DNA from 3 places in the Streptomyces aquilus genome. Region 3 is predicted to be linked to each of the others. Evidence: riboswitches for the same ligand, from Rfam matches in the RefSeq annotation. Region 3 holds a riboswitch; each other region holds the start of a gene.
The links. Region 3 has a riboswitch for S-adenosylmethionine ahead of EJC51_RS14370 (aminotransferase class V-fold PLP-dependent enzyme). Riboswitches for the same ligand answer to the same signal wherever they lie in the genome.
Positions count from the first base shown of each region.

Region 1: it holds a riboswitch for S-adenosylmethionine, as region 3 does, so the genes downstream of both, EJC51_RS49450 (putative leader peptide) here and EJC51_RS14370 (aminotransferase class V-fold PLP-dependent enzyme) in region 3, are expected to answer to the same signal.
Region 2: it holds a riboswitch for S-adenosylmethionine, as region 3 does, so the genes downstream of both, thrC (threonine synthase) here and EJC51_RS14370 (aminotransferase class V-fold PLP-dependent enzyme) in region 3, are expected to answer to the same signal.

Region 1 is NZ_CP034463.1:9,583,296-9,590,326, reverse strand. Features, by position in the region: gene EJC51_RS43985 (DUF427 domain-containing protein) at 36-839, opposite strand; gene EJC51_RS43980 (hypothetical protein) at 862-1,059, opposite strand; gene EJC51_RS43975 (LLM class F420-dependent oxidoreductase) at 1,168-2,091, shown strand; SAM riboswitch class IV at 2,311-2,424, shown strand; gene EJC51_RS49450 (putative leader peptide) at 2,459-2,578, shown strand; gene EJC51_RS43970 (ABC transporter substrate-binding protein) at 2,800-4,425, shown strand; gene EJC51_RS43965 (ABC transporter permease) at 4,429-5,388, shown strand; gene EJC51_RS43960 (ABC transporter permease) at 5,385-6,314, shown strand; gene EJC51_RS43955 (dipeptide ABC transporter ATP-binding protein) at 6,311-7,031, shown strand, end outside.
Region 2 is NZ_CP034463.1:4,969,186-4,976,216, reverse strand. Features, by position in the region: gene EJC51_RS22880 (ABC transporter substrate-binding protein) at 1-824, shown strand, start outside; gene EJC51_RS22875 (DUF3263 domain-containing protein) at 858-1,085, shown strand; gene otsB (trehalose-phosphatase) at 1,171-2,052, shown strand; gene EJC51_RS22865 (alpha,alpha-trehalose-phosphate synthase (UDP-forming)) at 2,028-3,416, opposite strand; gene EJC51_RS22860 (glucosyl-3-phosphoglycerate synthase) at 3,498-4,442, opposite strand; SAM riboswitch class I at 4,605-4,761, shown strand; gene thrC (threonine synthase) at 4,780-6,075, shown strand; gene EJC51_RS22850 (ubiquitin-like small modifier protein 1) at 6,159-6,434, shown strand; gene EJC51_RS22845 (cold-shock protein) at 6,877-7,031, shown strand, end outside.
Region 3 is NZ_CP034463.1:3,110,765-3,117,795, forward strand. Features, by position in the region: gene EJC51_RS14365 (protein kinase domain-containing protein) at 1-379, opposite strand, end outside; gene EJC51_RS14370 (aminotransferase class V-fold PLP-dependent enzyme) at 448-1,809, opposite strand; SAM riboswitch class IV at 1,972-2,088, opposite strand; gene trpD (anthranilate phosphoribosyltransferase) at 2,163-3,227, opposite strand; gene qcrB (cytochrome bc1 complex cytochrome b subunit) at 3,363-5,003, opposite strand; gene qcrA (cytochrome bc1 complex Rieske iron-sulfur subunit) at 5,000-6,055, opposite strand; gene qcrC (cytochrome bc1 complex diheme cytochrome c subunit) at 6,052-6,861, opposite strand; gene ctaE (aa3-type cytochrome oxidase subunit III) at 6,944-7,031, opposite strand, start outside.

The DNA.
Region 1 (7,031 bases), 6.5 Mb from region 3:
CCCTGATCAGCACTACCGGCGGCTTGTCCTCACCCTTACGTCGTGAGCGTCCTGCTGAAGTGGGTGACCGGGCGCTCAAGGCGTTCGCCGTCGACGGTGATGTCGACCGCCTCGTTGTAGAAGGCCAGCAGCCCTTGGACGGCGCCGACCGCCGGCAGGGGTTCCGGGTAGCTCCAGACGAGGTTCGGCGGGATGTCCGTCCCGCCCTGCCATGACCAGTACTCGGCGGTCCCCTTGTAGGGACAGCCGGAGTGGTGCTCGGTGGCGGTCAGCAGGTCGAGGCGGACGTCCTCGCGCGGGATGTAGTAGCGCGTGGGCAGACCGGTCTCGAAGAGCAGCACGGGGCGGTGGGTGTCCGCGACGACCGTGCCGTCGATCTCGACCACGACGTGGCGGCTGCTCGGGACGGCGTCCACGCGTTTGTGCGGGTCGCGGGGGTGGATGAAGATCTCTTCCTCCTCCTCGTACCAGTGGTCGAGGCCCCGGCCGACGCGCCGGAACCACTCGAAGGCGATGTGGTCGGCGAGGTCGGCGGCCGGGAAGGTCCAGGCGGCGTTCTCCAGCAGGTCGCCGCCGACGTCGAGGTCGTAGAAGATCCGTGAGCCGGTGTGCGTGCCGGTCGGAGGGTTCTTCGCGGGGCGGAGCAGGTCCTCGCGGACCTCGGTGCGCGGGAAGGCGTACAGCGGGACGGGGACGCCCGGCTCCCAGACCAGGACGGGGTGCCGGCTGTCGACGACCGTCACCTCGCCCTTGCGGCCGCGGACCCAGCGCTCGCTGGGCTCCCACAGGAGGCCTTCCGGGGTGGTCCGCACGGCCTGTGCGGTGGGGAACGTGGTCATGAGCGGCTCTCCTCCTGCTGACTCACGCGGTGACTTCCACGACGTAGGAGCGGGTCTCGCGCCAGGCCGCGAGCTGCTCGGGGCGGCCGAGCACGCGCAGGTACTCCTCCTCGACGGTACCGCCGGCTCGCTCCCTCACGGAGACGGGACCGAAGGCGGAGCCGTCCGGGTCGGCGACCTCGGGCAGCGGTGCGACCACCGTGTCCAGGCCCGGGAACACGGCGCTTCACCCAGATCAAGAACGCGGGTGGCCTGCCCCGCAGAGCTGACATGAAGCTGTCACACACGGACCGGAATACGGCTTCGCCGAGCAGCTGTTCTGCCAGGCATGACCTTAGGAGTGGCACTCAACGCGTCCGACGCGCCGAACCAGGTCGACGCCACCGTGGAACTGGCGCGCGAGGCCGCGGCTGCCGGCCTGCGGTCGGCCTGGTTCGGGCAGACCTTCGGCGCGGACTCACCGCAACTCGCGGCGATCGTCGGGCGGGAGGTACCCGGACTGCAAGTGGGCACCTCGGCGATCCCCGTCTTCGGCCGGCATCCGCTGCTGGTCTCCAGCCAGGCCCAGACCGCCCAGGCCGCCACGCACGGCCGCTACCACCTCGGTCTCGCCCTGGGCACGAAGCTGCTGACGGAGGGCGCCTTCGGCGTGCCCTTCGAGCGTCCCATCGCCCGCCTGCGTGAATTCCTCACCGCCCTACGGCAGTTGACCGAGTCCGGCACGGCGGACTTCCATGGTGAACTACTCACCGCCACCACGCCGATCCCGGCACGCGTACCCGGCGCCGAGAACGGCGTCCCCGTGCTGGTCGCCGCGATGGGTCCGCAGGCACTGCGCGTCAGCGGTGAGTTGGCGGACGGGATCTTGCCCTACCTTGCGGGACCACGCGCCCTGGCGGAGCACATCGTTCCCGCCGTGACCGCCGCGGCCGAGGCCGCCGGTCGTCCCGCGCCCCGGATCGTGGCTCTGGTGCCCGGCGTGGTCACGGACGATGTGGACGCGGTGCGGGCGCGGGCCACGGAGAACCTGGCGTTCTACGAGCAGATCCCGTCCTACGCACGCGTCATCGAACTCTCCGGCGGTCGGCGGGCCGCCGACCTGGCCGTGATCGGCGGAGAGAAGGAGGTCGAAGCCGAGGTACGGCGTTACCGCGACGCCGGCGCCACCGAGGTCGTGTTCTCGGGCACCGAGCTGGCCGGAGAAGAGGACCGCCGACGCACCTGGGCACTCCTCGGCGAACTGGCCCATTGAGGGTGCTGGACGGGCAGCCGTGCGGGGGGCGAGCCCTTGGTGAAGCCGACCGACTCTCCGGACGGTCGGCTTCGATTTGCCTGGCTTCGTGATCCCGAGGGCCACCGTGTGAAGTTCGTGCAGGAACGCGGCTGATCCCTGCCCCGAGCAGCGATCAGGCAGGGGTCGTCCCGGTTGCGGCATTGACGTACGACAAACCCGCTCCGTACGATCACGAACGGCATTGAGTGTCAGCGTCAAGCCCTGGCTCGCTGACCGGCAACCCTCCCGCGCGGTGGGGTGCTCCAGGTGAAAGCCCGGCGGGATCACCGACGATCCCCGCAAGCGCGTGGCCCCTTGAGCGGGGCCGGAGACGGGGAGGACCGGCATGCGGTGTCACAGCGATGACCTCAGTGCCTCCTTCGCCGTGGCCGTGGTGTTCTCCCGGCTCTCGCGCCGCCGGCACATCGATCTGAAGCGTTCGACCAGCTGCCTGTGTCAGGTCTGACGGTCATTCCTGCCGCTGGTCGACGTCCGGCGCCGGTCGTCGCCGCGTTCCTCTCCGTCTGATCCCGCTCTTCTGCCGGATCCCCCTTTTTCCCGTTGATCTCTGCCTGCCCAGCGCTCCCCCGTCACCGGCACCGCGTCGGCGGGGGCCGCACTCCCCTGCACGCCCGTGCCCCGTAGGGCACCCCCGTGCCTGGTGACACCCATGAGGAGAACCACCCCGTGACAGCATTTCCGGATACCAGAACCTCCCGATGGGCGGCGCTGACCGCCCTTCTCACGACCGGCGTGCTGCTGACCGCCTGCGGATCCGGCTCCGACGGGGGCGGCTCCGGCAACGACAGCGGCACGCCGAAGTCCGGCGGCACCCTGACCTTCGCGGTCGGTTCGGATGCGGGCTGCGTGGACCCGCAGCAGGTCGGCAGCAACGAGAGCATCTACTCGGTACGCCAGACCGTGGACTCCCTGACCGACCAGGACCCCGAGACCGGCAAGATCGTGCCGTGGCTGGCCAAGAGCTGGGACATCAACTCCGACGCCACCCAGTTCACGTTCCATCTGCGCCCGGGTGTCACCTTCAGCGACGGCTCCGAGCTGACCGCGCAGGTCGTCAAGGACAACTTCGACGCGGTGCCGAAGCTCGGCGCCCTGGGCGTCCTCGCCCAGGGTTATCTGAGCAGCGTCAAGAGCACCACCGCGGTGGACCCGCTCACCGTCAAGGTGACCTTCAAGGAGCCCAACGCCCAGTTCCTCCAGGCGACTTCGACGCACTCGCTGGGCATCGAGTCGTCGGCGAGCGTGCGGAAGACCCCGCAGCAGAAGTGCAGTGACGGTGTCATCGGGTCCGGGCCGTTCGTGCTGAAGCAGTACGTGCAGAACCAGTCGATCACGCTGGCCAAGCGCACCGGGTACGACTGGGGCTCCTCGCTGTGGTCCAAGAAGGGTGAGGCCTACCTGGACAAGGTCGTGTTCAAGGTCGTGCCCGAGGCGGGGGTGCGGGCCGGCAGTCTCCAGTCCGGTCAGGTGGACGCGATCAGCAGCGTCGGCAAGGCCAACGAGGCGGCGCTCAAGGGCGGCCAGGTCACCCTCCTGCACCGGGCCAACCCGGGCGTGGTGTTCGGGCTGGGCGTCAACAACTCGCGGCCCGTCCTGAAGGACGTGAAGGTGCGTCAGGCGATCCTGGCCGCCCTCGACCGCAAGGAGGTCGCCGACACCGTGTTCCCGACCGGCACCAAGCCGGCGACCAGCGTCCTGGCGCACACCACGCCCGACTACACGGACCTCTCCGCGGATCTCGCCTTCGACGCGGCCAAGGCCACGTCCCTTCTGGACGAGGCGGGTTGGAAGGCGGGCAGTGACGGCATCCGGGCCAAGGGCGGCAAGAAGCTCAGCCTGGTCATCAGCTGGTTCCCCAACGCGGCCACCAACCAGCCCGCTCTGGAGCTCGTCCAGCAGCAGCTAAAGGCCGTCGGGATCGACGTGACGCTCAAGCAGGGCCAGGTCAGCCAGTTCGCCACCACCCTCCAGGGCGGCGACTTCGACCTGGTGTGGGGCAACGTGACCCGCGCCGACCCCGACATCCTGCGCAGCTCCTTCTCCAGCAAGCTGGCCAACTTCTACCGGCTGCCCGCCAGTTCGCTGGACACGGTGCTGGCCGGGCAGGCCGCGACCACCGACACGGCCCAGCGCAAGCAGCTGGTGGCCGAGGCGCAGCAGCTCATCGTGCGGAACGCGTACGACGTGCCCGTGGTGGAGCTTCAGACCCAGCTGGCCGTGACGAACAAGGTGCACGACCTCGCCTTCGACTCGGGCAGCCGCGTCCAGCTGCACGACACCTGGATCGGCTGACGCGTGCGCCGCTATGTGATCAAGCGTCTGGCGCAGGCGGTCGGGGTGCTGTGGGCGGCGTACACGGTGTCGTTCCTGGTGCTGGACTTCCTGCCCGGTGACCCGGTCACCGCGATGGCCGGTGCCGGGGTGGACTCGGGGGACGTCGACCCGGCCCGGCTGGCCGCGCTGCGGCACGAGTACGGCTTCGACCAGCCGATCCTGGCGCAGTACGCCGACTATCTGGGCAGGGCGGTGCGCGGGGACTTCGGCGACGCGGTCTCCACCGGCCGCCCGGTGACCTCCACGCTGGCCGACGCGCTGCCCCAGACCCTCCAACTGACCGGTGCCGCACTGCTGTTGGCGGTGCTGCTCGGCGGGGGTCTCGCGGTCGTGGCGACGTACACCTCGCAGCGGTGGCTGCGGCAGCTCCTGCTGTCGCTGCCCCCGCTGGGGGTGTCGGTCCCTACGTTCTGGGTGGGACTGCTGCTCGTGGAGGTGTTCTCCTTCCGGCTGCACTGGTTCCCGGCGTTCGGCAACGACGGGCTGCGAGGACTGGTGCTGCCCGCCCTGACGCTGGCGATCCCGACCGGCGCGCTGGTCGCCCAGGTGCTGGCCAAGAGCCTGCTCACCGCGCTGGACCAGGCGTACGTGGAGACCGCCCGGGCCAAGGGCGCCGGCCGGTGGCGGGTGCATCTGCGGCATGCGCTGCGCAACGCGTCCCTGCCCGCGCTGACGGTCGTCGGCCTGCTGGTGGGGCAGCTGATCGCCGGTTCGGTGGTCGTCGAGACGGTGTTCTCCCGCGACGGCCTCGGCCGGGTGACCGCGGCGGCGGTCACGGTGCAGGACATCCCGGTGGTCCAGGGGGTGGTGGTGTTCGGGGCGCTGATCTTCGTGGCGACGAACCTGCTCGTCGACCTGGTCTACCCGCTGCTCGACCCGCGGATCGTGGTGGCCTCGGACAGAAGGGCGAGTTTCGTATGAGTCAGAGCCTTGTCGACGACGTCGACGACCCGGCCGAGGCCGCCCTCGGCCTCGCCCGGCCGGTCGAGACGGGACCGGAACCGCCCTCGGTGCCGGGCCGCCGTGCGGGCATACGGCGGTTTCTGCTGCGCCGCCCCGGTCTGCCGCTGTCGGGAGCCGTCCTCGTCCTGGTGGTGCTGGCCTCTTTCTGGCCGGACCTGTTCACCTCGCAGGACCCGTTGAAGGGGGTGCCCTCCGAGAACTTCCGTGCCCCGAGCGGCAGTCACTGGTTCGGTACCGACGAACTGGGCCGGGATGTCTTCTCCCGTGTCGTCCATGGTGCCCAGCTCTCCCTCAAGGCGACGATCATCGCGGTCCTGGTCGCGTTCGTGGTCGGCGGGCTGCTGGGCGTGGTCGCCGGGTTCGTGGGCCGGTGGGTGGACGACGTGCTGATGCGGTTCGTCGACGTCCTCCTCTCCATCCCCGCGCTGTTCCTGTCCCTGGCCCTCGTCACCGCGCTCGGCTACGGGACGGTGAAGGTGGCCGTCGCGGTCGGCATCGCCAGCGTCGCCTCGTTCGCGCGGGTGGCGCGCGCCGAGGTGCTGCGGGTGCGGCAGGCGGTGTTCGTCGAGGCGTCGCGCGCGAGCGGGGCCCGCTGGTATTCAGTCCTGGGCCGGCATGTGCTGCCGAACGCCGCGGGCCCCGTGATCGTCCTGGCCACCTTGGACTTCGGCGCCTCCATCCTGGCCGTGTCGGCACTGAGCTTCCTCGGCTACGGCGCGCCGCCGCCCGCCCCGGAGTGGGGGACGTTGATCTCCGACGGCCGCAACTACCTGGCCAACGCCTGGTGGTTGACGGCGCTGCCCGGACTGGCGATCGCCGCGACCGTACTGGCCACCAACCGCATCGCCCGCGCGCTGGACGGCGAATGGTCCCGGCAGCGATGACCGACGAACGTGAGAACGGTGAGGACGTGACCCCACCCCTGCTGGAGATACGCGGCCTGTCCGTGTCGTACCGCACCCGCGGCGGCACGGTCCCGGCCGTCCGAGGCGTGGACCTCGACGTCCTGCCGGGACAAGTGACCGCCGTGGTCGGCGAGTCCGGCTCCGGCAAGAGCACGACCGCGCACGCCGTCACCCGCCTGCTCGCGGCCAACGGCACCATCGACGCGGGCACCGTCCGCTTCGGCCGCCACGACCTGGCCACCCTGTCGGAGGCGGAGCTGCGCACGGTGCGCGGAGCGCGGATCGGACTGGTCCCCCAGGACCCCACGGTCTCCCTCAACCCGGTCAAGCGGATCGGCGAGCAGGTCGCCGAGGTGCTGCGCATCCACGGACTGGCGACCCGCCACTCGGCCCCGGTCGAGGCGATCGCCGTCCTGGACCGGGCCGGACTTCCCGACGCGGCCGTCCGGGCCCGGCAGTACCCGCACGAACTCTCCGGCGGCATGCGGCAACGCGCCCTGATCGCCATCGCCATCGCGGCCCGGCCCGAGCTGATCATCGCCGACGAGCCCACCAGCGCGCTCGACGTGACCGTGCAACGCGTCATCCTCGACCATCTCCAGCACCTCACCGAGGAGTCGGGCACGGCGGTCCTGCTCGTCACCCACGACCTCGGGGTCGCCGCCGACCGGGCACAGCGCCTGGTGGTCATGGAGC
Region 2 (7,031 bases), 1.9 Mb from region 3:
CCACCCGGCTGCTCTTCTACAACAAGACCCTCTTCGCCAAGGCCGGGCTGACCCCGCCGAAGACCTGGGACGAACTCGCCGAGGACGCCGCCGCGCTGAAGGCGGAAGGCGTGAAGTACCCGTACGCCCTGCCGCTCGGCCCCGAGGAAGCGCAGGCCGAGACCATGCAGTGGCTGCTCAGCGGCGGGGGCGGCTACACCGAGGACACCGGCACCTACGGCATCAACTCCCCGGCGAACGTCGACACCCTCACCTGGCTCAAGGACGACCTGGTCGGCAAGGGGCTGACCGGACCGGTCGCGCCGGGCAAGCTGAACCGGGCGGACGCGTTCGCCGCGTTCGCGAACGGCCAGGTCGGCATGCTCAACGGGCATCCCACGCTGATGAAGACGGCCGCGGCGAAGGGCGTGAAGTTCGGCATGGTCCCGATGCCCGGCGTCGACGGGCCGACCAAGTACTCCATGGGCGTCGCCGACTGGATGACGGCGTTCAAGCACAACGGGCACGCCGAGCAGATCGGGGACTTCCTCGACTTCGTCTACGACGAGAAGAACGTGCTCGCGTTCTCCCGCGAGTACGACCTGCTGCCGGTGACGATGTCGGCGTCCGACGTGATGAGCACGGCGAAGCAGGACCATGACCTCAAGCCCTTCCTGACCGAACTCAGCGGCTCCGAGCTCTACCCCGTCGGCAAGGTCTCCTGGGCGGAGGTCAGCGCGGCGGTCAAGCGGCGGATCGGCGAGGCGGTGACGGCCGGGGGCAGCCCGGCGGGGATCCTCAACGGCCTCCAGTCGAAGGCGCTGATGGCGGAGAGCGCGGAGTAGGGCGTGTCAGTGGTGGGGGCTACGGTCGTCGACATGAACGACCTGGCCCCCCGAGAACAGGCCATCCTCGCGTTGGAACGCCGCGGCTTCGCCGGCCCCGGCGCGAAGGAACGCGCGATACGCGAGGAACTGGGCCTGGCCCCGGTCCGCTACTACCAGCTGCTGAACGCCCTGCTGGACGACCCACGCGCCCTGGCCCACGACCCGGTGACGGTGAACCGCCTACGCCGGGTACGAGAGGCGCGCAGGTCGGAGAGGTGAGGGGCGTCGCCTCGCAACGCCGGTCCAGGCCATCTCAGCCCGTCCGGAAAGGCGTGCGATCCGCCCACGTGGATATGGTCCCCCTATGGGCAGCCACAAGGACTTCACCGACGACTCCCTGCCGACCCCGGTGACCCCGGCCGGGCGGGACGGGCTCGCCGCAATCCTCGCGCACCCCGCGAAAACCATCGTCGCGCTCGACTTCGACGGCACCCTCGCCCCGATCGTCGCCGACCCGGAGCAGGCGCGGGCCCACCCCGACGCCGTGCCCGCGCTCGCCGCCCTCGCGCCGAAGATCGCCGCGGTCGCCGTCGTCACCGGCAGGCCCCCCGGAGTCGCCGTACGCCTCGGCGGCTTCGCCGGTGTCCCCGGCCTCGAACATCTCGTCGTCCTCGGCCACTACGGCGCCGAGCGCTGGGACGCGGTCACCGGCGAGGTCACCGCGCCCGCCCCGCACCCCGGTGTCGCCGCGGTCCGCGCGGAGCTGCCCGGCTTCCTCGACGGCATCGGTGCCTGGCAGGGCACCTGGATCGAGGAGAAGGGGCGGGCCGTCGCGGTCCACACGCGCAGGGCCGAGGACCCGCAGGCCGCCTTCGACGCACTGCGCGCCCCGCTCACCGACCTCGCCACCCGGCACGGCCTGATCGTCGAACCCGGCCGCCTCGTCCTGGAACTCCGCCCGCCCGGCATGGACAAGGGCCGGGCCCTGACGGACTACGTCCGCGAACTGGGCGCCGAGGCCGTCCTGTACGCCGGCGACGACCTCGGGGACCTCCCGGCCTTCGCCGCGGTGGAGAAACTCCGCTCCGACGGCGTTCCGGGCCTCCTCGTGTGCAGCACGGGCAGCGAGGAGGTGGCCGACCTGAAGGAACGGGCGGATCTGGTGGTGAACGGCCCGGCGGGATTGGTACGGCTGCTGGGGCAACTGGCGGGGACGCTTCCTCAGCCCCCCAACGCCGCCAGCTGATCAAGGAACCATTGCGCGGGCGGCAACGCGGTAGCGGCGGCAGCCAGCCGCTTCGTGCGTTCCGCCCGCTCGCCCGGCGCCATCGTCAGCGCCTCGTGCAGCGCGTCGGCGGTGCCGATCACGTCGTACGGGTTCACCACGATCGCGTCGTCGCCCAGCTCCTCGTACGCCCCCGCCTCCCGCGACAGCACCAGCGCGCACCCCTCGTCGGAGACGACCGGCACCTCCTTCGCGACGAGGTTCATGCCGTCGCGGATGGGGTTGACGAGCGCCACGTCGGCGAGCCGGTAGGCGGCGAGGGAGCGGGCGAAGTCGTCCTTGACGTGCAGCACCACCGGGGTCCAGCCCGGCGTGCCGTACGTCGAGTTGATCTCGTCGGCCAGGCGCTGCACCTCGGCGGTGTAGTCCCGGTAGACGGCCAGGTCCTGCCGGGACGGGTAGGCGAACGCCACGTGCACGACCCGCTCCCGCCACTCGGGCCGGGTCTGAAGCAGATGCTCGTAGGCGCGCAGCCCCCGCACGATGTTCTTCGACAGCTCGGTCCGGTCGACCCGGACGATCGCCCGGCGCCCCTCGCCGATCTCCGCCTTCAGCGCGGTCATCCGCTCGGCCACGTCCGCCTCGTGCGAGCGCTCGCGCAGGAAGTCCGCGTCCGCGCCGAGCCCGTGCACCCCGATCCGGGTGTCGCCGAGCCCGCCGGTGATCTCCGCCGCGCACGCCTCGAACGCCGACGCCCAGCGCCGGGTCAGGAACCCCAGCCGGTCGGCGCCCAGCATGCCCCGCAGCACCTGCTCGGCCACGTCGTCCGGCAGCATCCGGAAGTACTCCGGCGGCGCCCACGGCGTGTGCGAGAAGTGCCCGATCCGCAGGTCGGGGCGGAGCGCGCGGAGCATGCCCGGCACCAGGGTGAGGTGGTAGTCCTGCACGACGACCGCCGCACCCCGCGCCGCCTCCTGCGCGAGCGCCTCGGCGAAGGCGCGGTTGTACGTCTCGTACGACGCCCACTGGCGCCGGAACTCCGCGTCGAAGACCGGCTCCAGCGGGGTCTGGTACAGCATGTGGTGGACGAACCACAGGACCGAGTTGGCGATGCCGTTGTACGCGTCCGCGTGCACGTCGGCCGGGATGTCGAGCATCCGCACCCCGGCCTCGCCCACCCCGCGCCGCACGGCCTCGCGGTCGCCGTCGCTCAGCGCCGAGCACACCCACAGCGCGTCCGCGTCCGACCCGATCGCCGACAGCCCCGAGACCAGCCCACCGCCGCCGCGCCGCGCGGACAGCGTGCCGTCCGCCTGGACGTCGTACGAGACCGGTCCCCGGTTGGAGGCCACCAGGACCCGCGCAGCACCGAACGTTGAAGCGATACGAGCCATACGGATCAACCTAGCCCGGCCACGGATTGCTCAAACGTTCGTCCGGTTCCCCGGGGTACCGGTCCGGCGGGGTCAGGCCACCTTTCGTTCCGCGTACTCCGCGATGTCCGCCATCGGCGGGCGTTCCTCCGTGTCCACGGAGTAGGTGCGCGGTTCGAAACCGGTCTCGCCCCGCTCGAACTGGGTGAGGGCGGGGCGGATCAGATGGCCGCGGGCCAGGCGGAGCTGGGCCGTGCGGTAGATCGCGGCGGACATCCGGCCGAGGGCCTGGCCGTCCTGGTGGCGGTGCTTGCGGACGCCCACGTCGACCTGGGCGAGCGCGTCGAGGCCGACCAGGTGCAGGGCGTCGACCAGCATGCCGAGCTCGACGCCGTAGCCGACGGGGAACGGCAGCTGTTCCAGCAGCGAGCGGCGGGCCGCGTACTCGCCGCCCAGGGGCTGCACGAAGCCCGCCAGCTGCGGCCAGTGCATGTTGAGCAGCGGGCGGGCCATCAGCTCGGTCACCCGGCCGCCCTGGCCCGCCGCGCCGCCCAGCGGGCGGTCGTACATGGCCTTGACCAGGTCGACCTCGGGCTCGGTCAGCAGCGGGCCGACGATCCCGGTGACGAAGTCGGAGGAGAACTCCTTCAGGTCGGCGTCGATGAAACAGACGATGTCACCGCTGGTCACCAGCAGCGACCGCCACAGCACCTCGCCCTTGCCGGGCACGGTGGGGATACGGGGCAGGATCTCGTCGCGGTGCACCACCGTGGCCCCGGCCGCGGCCGCCACCTGCGACGTCCGGTCGGTCGACCCGGAGTCGACGACGACGATCTCGTCGACGAGCGGGACCTGCTGCATCAAGTCGTGGCGGATGATCGCGACGATGTCGCCGACCGTCTCCTCCTCGTTGAGCGCGGGCAGCACGACGCTCACCGACTGTTTCGTGCGTTGCTTGGCAGCCAGGATCTGGTGGAGCGGGCGATCGGTCACCGACCAGGAGCGGGTGGTCAGCCAGCGCTCGACTTCGTTCAGCACAGTGCGCGGCTCCTCTGCGTTCTTTCGGCGAGCTGGACCCCGTCTGTGATCCATCTCGCGGTTCGGACGACTATCTCAACTGTCCTGGTCGTCGGTTACAGTCTTGAACAACGCGGATGACCATCGCATGTCCTGGCTCGTCCGATGTTCACAACTTCATACCGCTCATCCAGAGGGGCAGAGGGATACGGCCCGATGAAGCCCCGGCAACCCTCCAGCCGGTCTCGTAGCGATCAGTATCGATCGCACCGCGAGGCTCCCGGCTAGGGAAGGTGCCAAATCCGTCTCACGGCGAGATGCGTCGTGAGGAAGATGAGGAGAAAGGGCCTCGCCTCTCATGGCTGCGCAGACTGTTGCAAGCACCACCGATTCCGCCTCCACCAGCGTAGACCTCGGTCCCGCCGCGGCGCTCAGCTGCCGTGAATGCGGCCACCGGGTGCCGCTCGGCCCGGTCTTCGCGTGCGAGGAGTGTTTCGGCCCGCTCGAGATCGCCTACGACTTCTCCGCCTACGACGCCGAGGAGCTCCGCAAGCAGATCGAGGCGGGACCCGCGAACATCTGGCGCTACGCACCGCTGCTGCCCGTCCCCGCGGACGTGGCCGGCAAGCCCAACATCAACCCCGGCTGGACCAAGCTCGTCCAGGCCGACAACCTCGCCCGCGAACTGGGTGTCGAGGCCGGCAAGCTCTTCGTGAAGGACGACTCCGGCAACCCGACGCACTCCTTCAAGGACCGGGTCGTCGCCCAGGCCATCGAGGCCGCCCGCGTCTTCGGCTTCACCACGCTCTCCTGCTCCTCCACCGGCAACCTCGCGGGTGCCGTCGGCGCCGCCGCCGCCCGCGCCGGCTTCCGCTCCTGCGTGTTCATCCCGCACGACCTGGAGCAGGGCAAGGTCGTCATGGCCGCTGTATACGGCGGTGAGCTCGTCGGCATCGAGGGCAATTACGACGACGTGAACCGCTTCTGCTCCGAGCTGATCGGCGACCCGGCCGGCGAGGGCTGGGGCTTCGTCAACGTCAACCTGCGGCCGTACTACGCGGAGGGGTCCAAGACCCTGGCGTACGAGATCTGCGAGCAGCTCGGCTGGCGGCTCCCGGACCAGCTGGTCGTCCCGATCGCCTCCGGCTCGCAGCTCACGAAGATCGACAAGGGGCTCCAGGAGCTGATCAAGCTCGGGCTGGTCGAGGACAAGCCGTACAAGATCTTCGGCGCCCAGGCGGAGGGCTGCTCGCCGGTGTCCGTCGCCTACAAGGCGGGCCACGACGTCGTCCGTCCCCAGAAGCCGAACACCATCGCCAAGTCCCTCGCCATCGGCAACCCGGCCGACGGCCCCTACGTCCTCGACATCGCGCGCCGCACGGGCGGTGCCGTGGAGGACGTCAACGACGAGCAGATCGTCGACGCGATCAAGCTGCTGGCCCGCACGGAGGGCATCTTCGCGGAGACCGCCGGTGGTGTGACCGTGGGCGTGACTCGAAAGCTGATCGAGAACGGGTTGCTGGATCCGACGTTGACGACCGTTGTGCTGAACACGGGCGATGGGCTGAAGACGCTGGATGCGGTGGCGGGTACGGGGCTTACCGCGACCATCCGCCCCAACCTCGATTCGTTCCGTGAGGCCGGCCTCGCATAACCGTTTTCGTCTGCGGGCCGGTGGGGGCTGGTCGCGCAGTTCCCCCCGCCCCTAGGTGTGTCACCCTGACCGGAGGTTCCAACGTGAGCGTCACCGTCCGCATCCCCACCATCCTGCGCACCTACACCGGCGGGCAGGCCGAGGTCGCCGCCGAGGGTGCCACCCTCGCCGACGTCATCGCCGACCTGGAGAAGAACCACACGGGCATCGCCGCCCGCGTCCTCGACGACCAGGGCAAGCTGCGCCGCTTCGTCAACGTGTACGTCAACGACGACGACGTCCGCTTCGAGCAGGGCCTGGAGACCGCCACCCCGGACGGCGCGGGCGTCTCGATCATCCCGGCCGTCGCCGGCGGCTGACCGAATGACCGAACATTACCTTCGGTAACGCTCATTACCGAGAGTTCATTGAATTGCCCCCTCCGTGAGAGAAGCGGAGGGGGCAATTCTCTATGGTTGAGCGCGGTACAGTTGGGGAACCTGCTGCGCCTTCCATGCCACACGCATATGAGTACCTGCTCCACTTGCGTCGAGAAGTAGCCAAAGTGTGCGGTTCTTTTGCGAGTTTTGTGCCTTTTATGGGGCCCGACTTGCCCTGAGTTCGGGTGAATTCTCACTACATTCCGGACCCCGCACGTCCAGAATTCTCGTCCGATTGACCTGTTGCAGACGGCAGTTGGACAGATACATTCAGCCGCGGTCGACGCGTTCCGGCGCACGCCCCCAATCCGTGGGGGGTGAGGTCTGACCCGGATCCGCGAAGTGTGGATCTGTGCAAGGGCCAGTAATAGGGGAGTTAGGCATGGCTCAGGGCACCGTCAAGTGGTTCAACGCGGAGAAGGGGTACGGCTTCATCGCGGTCGACGGTGGTGCGGATGTTTTCGTCCACTACAGCGCGATCCAGATGGACGGGTACCGCACCCTGGAAGAGGGCCAGCGGGTGGAGTTCGAGATCTC
Region 3 (7,031 bases):
GCGCCTCCCCGAGCGCGGCCCCCAGCACCCGGACCGCAGGCTCGGGCAGCGGTCCGCCGTCCAGGACCGCGTCCCGCAGGTTCGGTCCCTCCACGAACTCCGTCGCCATCCAGGGGCGCTCGCCCTCGGGGTCGGCGTCCACGACCCGTGCGGTGTACGTGCCCGCCCCGCCGACGGTCTGCGCGGCCCGCACCTCCTGCCGGAACCGGGCCCGGAAGGTGCGGTCCTGGGCGTACTCGGCCCTGACGACCTTCACCGCCAGCCGCAGCCCGGTCCGTGACTCGGCGAGGTAGACCTCGCCCATGCCGCCCGAGCCGAGCCGGCCTCGTACCTCGTACGGGCCGACCCTGCGCGGATCCGTCGTGCGCAGCGCCTGCACTTCCGGCTTCCCCCTGTATGTCGTACGAACGCCGTAGGGGAGCGTACCGGCAAGCGCAGGTCAGCCGGTCAGACGGCCGGGACGCAGCGCCCGTCCTCGGTCCGGTACCGCCACTTCGCACCGTCGCTGACCAGCTCGCGCACGGCGGTCACGAACCGCTCCACGTGCTCGTCCGGCGTGCCCGCGCCGAAGCTGACGCGGATGGCGTTGAGGGACTTCTCGCCGGGCGCGGCCTCGGGGGCGCCGCACTCGCCCTGGGTCTGCGGGTCGCTGCCGAGCAGGGTGCGGACGAGGGGGTGGGCGCAGAAGAGGCCGTCGCGGACGCCGATGCCGTACTCGGCGGAGAGGGCGGCGGCGAAGTGGGAGCTGTTCCAGCCCTCGACGACGAAGGAGATCACGCCGACGCGCGGGGCGTCGTCGCCGAAGAGGGAGAGGATGCGGACCTCGGGGACGTCCGCCAGGCCTTCCCGCACCTTCTCGATCAGGTACTGCTCACGGGCGACCAGGCTGTCGAAGCCGGCCTCGGTGAGCGCCTTGCAGGCCGAGGCGATGGAGTAGGCGCCGATGACGTTCGGGGAGCCGGCCTCGTGGCGGGCCGCGCTCTCGTGCCACTCCACGTCCACGCCGCCGTCCTCGCGCCGGGTGACCTTGCGACTGGCGCCGCCGCCGGCCAAATACGGCTGAGCCTGAACCAGCCAGTCCGCGCGGCCCGCGAGGACGCCGGAGCCGAACGGGGCGTACAGCTTGTGGCCGGAGAAGGCGACCCAGTCGACGTCGAGGTCGGCGACGGACACCGCGTGGTGCGGGGCGAGCTGGGCGGCGTCGAGGACGATCCGGGCGCCGTGCGCATGGGCGGCGGCGGCCAGTTCGCGCACCGGCCACAGCTCGCCGGTGACGTTGGAGGCACCGGTCACGCAGACCAGGGCGGGGCCGTAGGGGTCGCGGTCGGCGAGGGCTTTCTCCAGGGTCTCCACGGCCTGCTGGTGGGTGCGGGGCGCGTCGAGGTAGGTGACGCGGGCGTCGCGCCAGGGCAGCAGGGAGGCGTGGTGCTCGGTCTCGAAGACGAAGACCTGGCAGTCGGCCGGCAGCGCGGCGGCGAGCAGGTTGAGGGAGTCGGTGGTGGACCGGGTGAAGACGACCTGGTCGCCCTCGCGGCAGCCCAGGAACTCGGCGACGGTCCTGCGGGCGTTCTCGAACAGGTCGGTCGACAGCTGCGAGAGGTACCCGGCACCGCGGTGGACGCTTCCGTAGTAGGGCGCGTACGCCGCCACGTCGTCCCACACCCGCTGGAGGGCCGGCGCGCTGGCGGCGTAGTCGAGGGCGGCGTAGGTGACCTCGCCACCGGTGACGAGCGGGACGGTGACATCACGGCCCAGAACGGGCAGGGGGGCACAAATGGTCTGGGCGGCGGCAGCGGTGGAGACAGACATGGGGAACTCCCGTGAGAGGGCATGCCGAAGCAGGCATACAGAAGAAGCTGGCATGCGGAAGAAGAGAAAAAGGGTGCGCGGAGGCGGGGCTCTGCGGCCCTATCGCATTCGCTTGCTCACGGAAGACTCCCTCGAACGACCAGGACCCCTGGATTCGAGAGGGGCCCGCGCTTGCCGTAGACCTCGCTGCCTACGGCCTGGTCTTCACCCGGGGCACCCCGCCACGGACGGAGGGTTGCCGGACAGTCGGCCGGGGCCTCATGACTGTCACTCATGACCTGGTACAGGAAAGTACGCGATGTGATCGTCGGCCCGCAACCCGTGTCCGGATCGCGGGACGACGATCGGCACGACTACCGGTTGCTGGCCGCCACCCAGCGGTCGAGGGCCTGCTTGGCGGCGCCCGAGTCGATCGACTCGGCGGCCTGGTCCATGCCGGCCCGCAGCTGCTCCGCCAGCGTCCCCGAGCCAGGCTCCAGGGCCACCAGAGCGGCCGCCGAGTTCAGCAGGACCGCGTCCCGGACGGGGCCGGTCTCACCGTCGAGCAGCCGGCGCGCGACCTCCGCGTTGAACGCCGGGTCCCCGCCTCGCAGCGCCTCCACCGGCACCAGTTCGAGGCCGACGTCACGCGGGTCGAAGGCCTCCTCGGTGACCTTGCCGTCGCGGACGATCCACACCCGGGAGGTGGCGGTGGTCGTCAGCTCGTCGAGGCCGTCGTCGCCGCGGAACACCAGGGAGGAGTTGCCGCGCTCGGCGAACACCCCGGCGACGATCGGCGCCATCAGCGGGTCGGCGACGCCCACCGCCTGCGCCTTGACCTTCGCCGGGTTGGTCAGCGGGCCGAGGGCGTTGAACACCGTGCGGATGCCCAACTGGCCGCGGGCGGCGCCCGCGTGACGCAGCGCCGGGTGGAACTTGATGGCGAAGCAGAAGGTGATGCCGGCCTCCTCGGCGACCTCGGCCACCCGCTTGGGCGTGAGGTCGAGGTTGACGCCCAGCTTCTCCAGGACGTCCGAGGAGCCCGATGCCGACGAGGCCGCGCGGTTGCCGTGCTTGACGACCTTCGCGCCGGTGCCGGCCACGACGAGGGAGGACATCGTGGAGATGTTCACCGTCTTCGCGCCGTCGCCGCCGGTGCCGACGATGTCGACGGTCCGCCCGGACACCTCGATCAGGTTGGCGTGCTCGTACATCGCCCGGACGAGGCCGGTGATCTCCTCGACCGTCTCCCCCTTGGCGCGCAGGGCCACCACGAACCCGGCGATCTGCGCGTCGGTCGCCTCGCCGCGCATGATCTTGTCCATCGCCCAGGCGGTGGCGTCGGCGCTCTGGTCCTGCCCGTACAGCAGGGCGTTCAGCACCTCGGGCCAGGAACGGCCCGCCGCGGTGTCGCCTCCAGCGGGGGTCACAGCGCTCATACGGCCGCTCCTGGGTGTCGTGAGACCTGCTTCAACAGATGTTTGACCCCACCCTATCCAGCTCAGGACACGCAGAAGGGCCCCCGTCCGAAGACCGGACGGGGGCCCTTCCAGCGCGCGTGGCGAGCGCAGCGATCAGTGGTGGCCGTGGCCGCTCGTGATCTCCTTGTACTCCTCGACGGTGGGCTTGGCGATCTGCGACTCCTCGCCGAAGTACGCCTCGCTGAGCTTGGCGCGCAGCTTCTCGGAGCCCTTCACCTTGCGCTCGACGCCGTTCTCGTCGACCGTCGGGCCGATCTCGGCCGGCTTGTACTGCTCGTGCGCCGTGAGCGTGTGCAGCGCGTCCTGGCTGAGCGGCTCGTGCACCTCGATGAACTCACCGTGCGGCAGGCGCTTGATGATGCCGGACTCGCGGCCGTGCAGCACCTTGTCCTTGTCGCGGCGCTGGAGGCCGAGGCAGATCCGCTTGGTGATGATGAACGCGATGACCGGACCGACGAAGAACGCGATGCGGACGAACCAGGTGATCGAGTTGATCGACAGGTGGAAGTGGGTGGCCCACAGGTCGTTTCCACCACCGACGAGCAGCACCATGTACCAGGTGATCCACGCGACGCCGAAGGCCGTACGGGTCGGGGCGTTGCGCGGGCGGTCCAGGATGTGGTGCTCGCGCCGGTCGCCGGTGACCCAGGCCTCGATGAACGGGTAGACCGCGATCGCGACCAGGACCAGCGGGAAGATCACCAGCGGGACGAAGACGCCCAGGACGAGCGTGTGACCCCAGAAGTTGATCTCCCAGCCCGGCATGACACGGATCAGGCCCTCGGAGAAGCCCATGTACCAGTCGGGCTGGGCGCCCGTGGACACCTGGTCCGGACGGTACGGGCCCATGGACCAGATCGGGTTGATCGAGGCGATGGCCGCGATGACCGCGATGACACCGAAGACCAGGAAGAAGAAGCCTCCGGCCTTGGCCGTGTAGACCGGCAGCAGCGGCATGCCGACGACGTTGTTGTTGTTCTTGCCGGGGCCCGCGTACTGCGTGTGCTTGTGGTAGAAGACCAGGATCAGGTGGGCCACCACGAGGCCGAGCATGATGCCCGGCAGCAGCAGGATGTGGATCGAGTAGAAGCGGGCCACGAAGTCGCCGCCCGGGAACTCGCCGCCGAAGAGGAAGAACGACAGGTACGTGCCGACGATCGGCACGGACAGGATCGCGCCCTCCATGAAGCGGACACCGGTGCCGGAGAGCAGGTCGTCCGGGAGCGAGTAACCGGTGAAGCCGGTGAACATGCCCAGGACGAACAGCAGGAAGCCGAACAGCCAGTTGACCTCACGCGGCTTGCGGAACGCGCCCGTGAAGAACACACGCATCATGTGCACGAACATGCCGGCGAGGAAGATCAGCGCCGCCCAGTGGTGGATCTGCCGGATCAGCAGACCACCGCGCACATCGAAGGAGATGTGCATGGTCGAGTTGAACGCCTCGGACATCAGCTGTCCCTGCAGCGGGACGTAGCTGCCGTGGTACTCCACCTCGTTCATCGACGGGTGGAAGAACAGCGTCAGGTACACACCCGTGAGGATGATGATGATGAAGCTGTACAGGCAGATCTCACCCAGCATGAACGACCAGTGGTCGGGGAAGATCTTGCGCATGTTGGCCTTGGCCAGGGAGTAGATCCCCAGTCGGCCGTCGGCCCAGTCGGCGAGCTTCTCGCCGGCCGGTGCCTTCCCGCGAGAGCGGGAGTCTGTGGTCTCGGTCGTGGTGGTCATCCGCGCTCCCAGAAAGCAGGACCGACGGGCTCCTCGAAGTCGCCGAGCGCCTCGAGGTAACCCTCCTCGTTCACACCGATGCGCAGCTGCGGCAGGGCGTGACCAGCGGGGCCGAAGATCACCCGGGCGCCGTCGGAGAGGTCGAAGGTGGACTGGTGGCACGGGCACAGCACGTGGTGCGTCTGCTGCTCGTACAGGGAGATCGGGCAACCGACGTGGGTGCAGATCTTCGAGTACGCCACGATGCCGTCGTGCGACCACTCGAGCTCGCGCTTGTCCTTGATGTTGTCCGGCTGGATCCGGACGATCATCAGGGCCGCCTTGGCGATCTCGGTCTGGAACTCCTCGTCGTGCTCCTCCAGGCCCTCGGGCTTGGCGAAGGTGAGCGAACCGACCGCGACGTCCTCGGGACGCAGCGGCTCGTTCGTGTTCATGTTGACGAGCTGGAGGCCCTTGCGCCACATGGTGTGACGCAGCTTGGTCCCGGGCAGCGGGCCGAGGTCGCGCAGCAGCACGACACCGGCGAGCGGCACCAGGGTGAGCGCGCCGAGCATGGTGTTGCGGATCAGCTTGCGACGGCCGAGCGCGGACTCCTTGGCGCCCTGCTTCCAGTCGTCGAAGACCTTCTCGCGCACCTCGGGAGACGCCTCGATCGGGTGACGCTCGTCGACCATCTCCACGTCGGACATCAGGGTGCGGGCCCAGTGGACCGCGCCCGCGCCGATCGCGAAGAGGGCGACACCGAGGGTCAGGCCGAGCGAGAAGTTCAGCGCGTTGATGTGCCCGATGGGGAAGACGTAGATCGCCTTGTCGTGCGGGACACCCACGTACGCGGCGATGAAGCCGATCGTGGCCAGCATCGACAGGGTGAACAGCATCGCCACCGTGCGCTCGGACCGCCTGGCGGCCCGCTCGTCGATGTCCTGGACCCGGTGCTCGTGCGGCGGCAGGCCGGGGTCGGCGAAGGGGTCCTTGTCGTCCGCGACGCTCACCGCGCCGTGGGCGTCCTGCTCAGCGGGCAGGTTCTCTTCTGGAATGTCTTGGCTACTCATGACTTCTTGGCCTTTGCGGTCCGAGCGGCGAGCCAGACGGCGATTCCGATCAGGCCACCGAGTCCGAACACCCACGCGAAGAGACCCTCGCTGACCGGACCGAGGCCGCCCAGCTCGAGGCCGCCGGGGCTCTCGGTGTCGTCACCGTTGACCGCGTCGAGGTACGCGATGATGTCCTTCTTGTTCTGCTCCGACAGCGTGGTGTCGGGGAACGACGGCATGTTCTGCGGGCCGGTCTGCATGGCCTCGTAGATGTGCTTCGGGTCGACACCCTCGAGGCTCGGCGCGAACTTGCCGTGCGTCAGCGCACCGCCCTTGCCGGTGAAGTTGTGGCACTGCGCGCAGTTGGTGCGGAACAGCTCGCCACCCTTGGCGATGTCCGCGCCCTCCGGGCTGTACTGGTTCTTCGTCGGGACGACCGGACCGGCGCCCAACGAGGAGATGTACGCGGCGAGCTGGTCGATCTCGGCCTGCGTGTAGATGACCTTCTTGCGCGGGACCTGGGCGCCCGGCTGCTGGGCCGGCATACGGCCGGTGCCGACCTGGAAGTCCACGGCCGCGGAGCCCACACCCACGAGGCTCGGCCCGTCGGTGGTGCCCTGAGCACCGGTGCCGTGGCAGCTGGCGCAGCCCACGGCGTAGAGCTTCTTGCCCTCCTCGATGGTGAGGGACTGGGCGGTTTCATCGGCCTGCGCCTTGTCCGCGGGCGCGAACGCGGCGTACAGCCCCCCAGTGGCCGCCAGCGCGAGGAGTAGGACGACGAGCGCCGCCAGCGGATGGCGTCGTCGTGCGGAGAGCTTTTTCACGGATTACCCCGGTGTCAGGATCTTCTGCGTCGATGCTTCTGGAAGTGCGCTTCTCGTGGAGGCGCTCGGGAACGGGCCCCGACTACTTGATCAGGTAGATCGTGGCGAAGAGGCCGATCCAGACGACATCGACGAAGTGCCAGTAGTAGGACACGACGATGGCGGCGGTC